Linked DNA regions of Chelatococcus sp. HY11. The protein of the gene in region 1 interacts with the protein of each later gene in a pairwise test. Links are inferred from orthologs where the notes say so. Each region holds a gene or a part of one and is shown on either strand. Other genes may lie near its edges.

The links.
Region 2: the proteins of pheT (region 1) and secD interact in binary tests that used the Escherichia coli proteins (3 or more experiments, as listed by UniProt). The link is inferred for Chelatococcus sp. HY11 from one-to-one orthologs.

What each region holds. Positions count from the first base shown.
Region 1 is NZ_JAHBRX010000001.1:4,173,209-4,176,565, forward strand. What follows is about bases 282-3,322. They hold pheT (phenylalanine--tRNA ligase subunit beta), read right to left. Parts: upstream 2,994-3,322; coding sequence 570-2,993; downstream 282-569. Other genes in these bases: KIO74_RS18975 (BQ00720 family protein), read left to right, coding at 282-450; pheS (phenylalanine--tRNA ligase subunit alpha), read right to left, coding at 3,122-3,322. In the rest of the region: more of KIO74_RS18975, read left to right, coding at 181-281; more of pheS, read right to left, coding at 3,323-3,357.
Region 2 is NZ_JAHBRX010000001.1:685,493-688,765, forward strand. What follows is about bases 308-3,264. They hold secD (protein translocase subunit SecD), read left to right. Parts: upstream 308-957; coding sequence 958-2,571; downstream 2,572-3,264. Other genes in these bases: KIO74_RS03395 (ATP-binding protein), read right to left, coding at 308-427; yajC (preprotein translocase subunit YajC), read left to right, coding at 611-940; secF (protein translocase subunit SecF), read left to right, coding at 2,589-3,264. Outside these bases: more of KIO74_RS03395, read right to left, coding at 1-307; more of secF, read left to right, coding at 3,265-3,273. UniProt on the Escherichia coli protein: Part of the Sec protein translocase complex. Interacts with the SecYEG preprotein conducting channel. SecDF uses the proton motive force (PMF) to complete protein translocation after the ATP-dependent function of SecA.

The DNA.
Region 1 (3,357 bases):
GGATTTGGGCGCAGCCTGTGAGGATGTTGGCTCGAATTATGCAAGTTTACGACCGCTTCTCTAGGGCGCTTTCCGCTCGGGCAGGTGGCACGAGCGACAAGAAGCCGCCCCGGATCAATAGCTTAGGGTATGTCCTGGCTACGACAGGAACCTGTCTCAGGATGGCCCCAGGAGGGCGCGATGACCAATAGTGATGCGTTTGAGTTTATCGGCGACGTTCTGGATAGCGATGCGCTGGCGGCGGCTGGCGAGGGCAAGGTCGCCTATGTGCGCGCCATGCGCTCCGAGGAATTCAACCGCCTGTTTCCGCAGGCACCCGAGATTCAGCCGGGCCTCGAGCTTTTCGCCCTGTTGGGGGCGGATGGCACGCCCATCCTCCTGACCGATTCCCGGGATGCGGCCATCGCCAATGCCTGGGAGCATAATCTGGAGCCCATCAGCGTCCACTGAGGGGCTTTGAAAAGCCCGCTCGCGGCGTGTTGCGTGCTAATAACGGGATTGCAAAAAAAGGCGGGCTCTCGGCCCGCCTTTCCATTTTGGGAATGTCCTTCCCGGCTTGGCTGGTTTGATCAGCCGCGCAGCGTCGCGCCCGTCTTCTTGGCAACCGCCGCGACGACCTTGGCCGAAACCGCTTCGATGTCCTGATCGGTCAGGGTTTTCTCAGTCGGCTGGAGCACGATGGCGACGGCCACCGATTTCTTGCCCTCGCCAACGCCAGCGCCCTCATAGATGTCGAAGACCGAGGTGTCGGTAATCAGGTTGCGCTCGGCACCCTGCGCCGCCCGCAGGATATCAGCCGCGGCCACGCCGGCATCCACGACGAAGGCGAAGTCGCGCGTCACCGGCTGGAAGTCTGGCAAGGCGAGCTTCGGCTTGACCTTGGTCGGCTTCGCCTTGGGAGCGGGCAGCAGATCGAGCGTGATCTCGCAGGCGACGATCGGGCCCTTCGCGTCGAGAGCGGCGAGGATGCGGGGGTGAAGCTCGCCGAAGGCGCCGATCATGGCTTTCGGGCCGAACTGGAGCGTCGCCGAGCGGCCGGGATGGTACCAGGCAGGCCCGCCGGGGACGATCTGCACGCCTGCCGTCGCGATGCCGAGCGCCGTCAGCAGGCCGAAGGCATCGCCCTTCGCGTCGAACACGTCGACAGGCTTTGCCTCGGTGTCCCAGCGGCGGCCGACACCGGCCGCATGGGCGGTGCCACGGCGCACGGCAACGGCGGTGATGGTCTGCCCCTCAGGCTCGTCGGAAGCGAACACCTGGCCGACCTCGAACAGCGCCACGTCGGCGAAGCTGCGATCGGCGTTGCGTTGCAGCGCCTTCACGAGGCCAGGAATGAGATTGGGGCGCATGTCGGAGAGGTCGGCCGCGATCGGGTTCGCGAGCGCCAGCCGCGCGTCGCCGCCACCGAAGAGTGTCGCTTCGTCATGGCTGATGAAGGACCACGTGACCGCTTCCACGAGCCCGCGCGCGGCCAACGCGCGCTTGGCGAGGCGCGTGCGCTTCTGCAGCAGGGTCAGCACCGGCTCGGCGACGGCCGCGTGGAGGCGTGGGAAGGGTGTCGAGGCGACTCGGTCGAGCCCGGCGATGCGGATGATCTCCTCGGCGAGATCGGCCTTCCCCTCGATGTCCGGCCGCCAGGAGGGCGCATCCACCTGGGCCGTGTCGCCCTGGTTGTCGACGCTGAAGCCCAGCGCGACGAGATGCCTCTCCATCTCGCCCTGTGGAAGATCGAGCCCGCTGAGACGCTTCACCTCGCTCCAGGGGAAAGTGATGGGGGCGTGGGTGTCACGTATGGCGCCCGCCAGCGTCACCTCGGTCGGGACGCCGCCGCACAGGTCCAGCACGAGCCGCGTCGCAAGCTCTATGCCCGGCAGGGTGAAGGCGGGATCAACCCCGCGCTCGAAGCGATAGCGCGCATCGGTGATGATGCCGAGCCTGCGGCCGGTCTGCGCGATGTTCAGCGCGTCCCAGAGGGCCGATTCGATCAGCACGTCGGTTGTGCCCTCATCGCAGCCGGATGCCTCGCCGCCCATGATGCCGGCGAGCGACTCGATGCCGTTGTCGTCGGCGATGACGACCATGCCGGTGTCGAGCTTGTAGGTCTTGCCGTCGAGCGCGAGGATCTCCTCGCCCTCCTGGGCACGCCGCACGACGAGGTCGCCCTTGACCTTGGCGGCGTCGAAGACGTGCAGCGGCCGGCCACGGTCGAAGGTGACGTAGTTGGTGATATCGACGAGCGCGTTGATGGGGCGCAGGCCGATGGCCTTCAGCCGCTTCTGCAGCCAGTCCGGCGATGGGCCGTTCTTGACGCCGCGCACGAGCCGCAGGGCGAAGGCCGGGGCGAGGTGGGCATCATCCTCGGAGAACGCGAGCGACACCTCCACCGGGCAGAAGCCCTCACCGGGAATGGTGGCGACCGGCGGCGTGTTGAGACGCCCGAGCCCCGCCGCCGCGAGATCGCGCGCGATGCCGGCGATGCCGAGCGCGTCGGGACGGTTCGGCGTCACCGCGATCTCGATCACGGCGTCATCGAGCTTCGCCCAGGTGGCGTAAGCGGTGCCCACCGGTGCATCGGCGGGCAGATCGATGATGCCGTCATGATCCTCCGAGAGCTCCAGTTCGGCTTCGGAGCAGAGCATGCCGTTCGATTCGACGCCGCGGATCACGCCCTTGCCGAGCGTGATGTTCTTGCCGGGGATATAGGTGCCCGGTGGCGCGAAGACCGAGATCATGCCGCCACGGGCATTGGGGGCGCCGCAGACCACCTGGATCGGGTTGCCGTCGCCCGTGTCCACCATGCAGACCCTGAGGCGATCGGCATTGGGATGCTGGACCGCCGACAGGACCCGCGCGATCACATAGGGGGCAAGCGCCTTGGCCTTGTCGTCGATGCCTTCGACCTCGAGCCCGATGCGGTTGAGGACGGCGGCAACCGCGTCGGCATCAGCCTCGGTATCGAGATGGTCCTTCAGCCAGGAGAGCGTGAATTTCATGATCTTTCATCCTCTCACCTGTCATCCCGGCCTTGAGCCGGGGATCCCGATCGATAGGGCAGTCGCCTCGAATTCGGGTTGGCCGGGTCAAGTCCGGCCATGACGGGCTTATTTCGTTCAGCGACGGCTTAGGTCGACAGTCCGCCTGCCAATGTCGGCAGGTCGAGCGGGCGGAAGCCGTAGTGGCTCAGCCAACGCACGTCGGCCTCGAAGAAGGGGCGCAGGTCCGGCATGCCGTATTTCAGCATGGCGATGCGGTCGATGCCCATGCCCCAGGCGAAGCCCTGGTACTCGTCAGGATCGAGCCCGCAGCTGCGGATGACATTGGGGTGCACCATGCCGCAACCGAGGATCTCCAGCCAAT
Region 2 (3,273 bases), 3.5 Mb from region 1 along the record:
TGTCCTCGCGGTGGATCTCGATGAGCTTCAGGCGGCGGGCGTCGGAGGAGGGCCCGATATCGGCGAGGCGCTTGTTGGTCTCCGCGTGGACCGCCTTGACCAGCGACGATTTGCCCATGCCGCGCGCGCCCCAGAGCAGGGCGTTGTTGGCCGGCAGGCCGCGAGCGAAGCGTTCGGTATTTTCGGCGAGGGTGTCGCGCACCCGGTCGATGCCGCGGAGCAGGGACATCTCCACGCGGTTGACGCGTGGAACAGGCTGCAGCCGCGCCGGCGGGTGCCAGACAAAGGCATCGGCGGCGGAAAGGTCGGTCGGAGGCGGTGGCGGGGGCGAAAGACGCTCCAGGGCCTGGGCAATCCGCTCCAGCGTGAGATTGAGCACGCTTTCGTGAAGGCTCGGATCCTCATGCTGCTGGTTTTTCGGCGCCATTATCAGCTTCTCCGTTTCGCTCCGCAAATCTTGACCGTTGGATATTGCCTTTCTCGGGTACGGTCCATGCTCTAAGCACACGGCTGGATTGCTTTCCATCGATCGATGGGTATAGTCCGCGCCTCATACAAACGCACTCGTCTACCCGCCCTAGGGTCGGGCCTTGTTTCGGAGGGACTTCTCGTGATCACGCCAGCCTTCGCCCAGTCCACGGCTTCTGCCGGTGGCGGGGGCGACATGCTCATCCAGTTCGTCCCGTTCATCCTCATCTTCGTCATCATGTGGTTCCTGATTCTGCGTCCCCAGCAGAAGCGGCAGAAGGCCCATCAGGAGATGATCAAGAACGTTCGCCGCGGCGACACGATCGTGACCTCGGGCGGCTTCATCGCCAAGGTGACGAAGGTGGTCGACGACGGGGAGGTCGAGGCCGAGATCGCGGAAGGGGTCAAAGTACGCGTCGTGCGTGGTATGATTTCGGATGTGCGTTCCAAGGCCGAGCCGGTTAAGAGCTAAGGCGGAGGCCGCCGCCCATGCTGCGCTATTCAAAAGCCAAGATCATCTCGATCCTTCTGTTGACGCTGCTCGGCTTTGCCTATGCGGCGCCCAACCTGTTTTCCGAGACGACGCGCGAGCGTATCGCGGCATCGGTGCCTGGCTGGATCCCCGCCTGGATCGTGCCGCATCGCGCCATGGTGCTCGGTCTTGACCTGCAGGGCGGCTCGCACGTCGTGCTGGAGGTCGATGAGAACGACCTGATCCGCACGCAGGTCAACAGCCTGCGCGACGACGTCCGGCGCATCCTGCGCGAGACGCGCATCGCGCCCCAAGGCGGCATCGTGGCCTTGCCGCGCGGCATGCAGATGCGTGTGCCGAGCGAGGCGGACCGCCAGCGCCTGCTGGCGCGGCTCAACGAGCTGGCCCGTCCGGCGGGCAACGCCATCCTCGGCACGCCCGGAAACAGCACCATCAATGTCTCCGAGGGCGCGGACGGCCTCATTCAGGTCACCCTGACCGATGTGGGCGTCACCGATCGCGTCCGCCGCGCCGTTGACCAGACCATCGAGGTGCTGCGGCGCCGTGTCGATGCGCTCGGCACGACCGAGCCGAATATCCAGCGCGAGGGCGCCGGCCGCGTGCTGGTGCAGGTGCCCGGCCTGCAGGATCCCCAGCGCCTCAAGGACATTCTCGGCCGGACCGCCAAGCTGCAATTCCGCTTCATCGCGGAAGGCGGGGCTAGTCCGGGTGATGTCGACATGATCCCCTCGCGCGACAATGCTGGTCAGCCGGTTCCTGTCGAGCGGCGTGTCATCGTCGAGGGTGAGGATCTGACCGACGCCCAGCCGGCGTTCGATTCGCAGACGTCGCAGCCGATCGTCAACTTCCGCTTCAACCTGCGCGGGGCGCAGCGGTTCGGCCAGGCGACCTCGGAAGGCGTCGGGCGGCTGCTCGCCATCGTGCTCGACAACGAAGTGATCTCGGCGCCACGTATCCAGACACCGATCACCGGCGGTCAGGGCCAGATCTCAGGCAGCTTCAGCGTGCAGCAGGCCAATGACCTGGCCGTGCTCCTGCGCGCCGGCGCCCTGCCGGCGAAGCTCACGATCGTCGAGGAGCGTACGGTTGGGCCTGGTCTTGGTCAGGACTCCATCGAGGCCGGCACCATGGCGATCTACGTCGCGACGATCTTCGTGGCGTTGTTCATGCTGGCGACCTATGGCCTGTTCGGGATCTTCGCGAATATAGCCCTTCTGGTTCACGTGGTCTTCATCCTGGCCCTGATGTCGCTGCTTGGAGCAACACTCACATTGCCGGGCATCGCGGGCATCGTCCTGACCATCGGCACGGCGGTTGATTCCAACGTGCTGATCTATGAACGCATCAGGGAAGAGGCCCATGGCGGCCGCTCGATCATCTCGGCGATCGACGCGGGCTTCACCCGGGCCTTCGCGACGATCTTCGACTCGAACTCGACGATGTTGATCGCCGCCTTGATCCTGTTCTTTCTGGGATCAGGCCCCGTGCGCGGCTTTGCCGTCGTCTTTATCCTCGGTATTTTGACCACGGTGATCACCGCGGTGACCATGACGCGCATGATGATCGCGTTGTGGTATCGCGTCGCCCGGCCGAAACAACTGCCGTTCTGAACCGGAGCTTTTCGCGCGTGCGCCTGATCCGCATCGTCCCCGACAACACCAAGTTCCGCTTCGTCCGCTTCCGGCGCGTCACGATCCCGTTTTCGGCGGCGATATCGGTCATCACCGTTATCCTCGCCCTGACGATCGGATTGAACTTCGGCATCGACTTCAAGGGCGGCACGCTCGTCGAGGTCCAGGCCCGTTCGGGCAAGGCGGATGTGGGCGCCATCCGCCAGGCCGCCGAGAGCTTTGGTTTCGGCACGCCCGAGGTGCAGGAGTTCGGCAACTCGGGCGGTGTATCGATCCGCTTTCCGATCCAGGAGGGCGGCGAGGAGGCGCAGGGAACGGTGGTCCAGAAGACGCGTGACGTCTTCGAGAAGGACTACGAGTTCCGCCGGGTCGAGACGGTCGGCCCGCGTGTGTCGGGTGAACTGGTGCAGTCCGGCACGCTCGGCGTCGTGCTCGCGATCGTCGCCGTGCTCGCCTATCTCTGGTTCCGTTTCGAGCTGACCTTCGCCATCGGCGCCATCATCGGCACGATGCACGACATTCTCCTGACTGTCGGGTTCTTCGTCGTCACGCAGATCGAGTTCAATATGACCTCGATAGCCGCGATCCTGACGATCGTTGGCTATTCCCTGAACGAAACGGTCGTGGTGTTCGACCGGACGCGCGAGCTTCTGAGACGCTACAAGACTATGCCGATCGAGG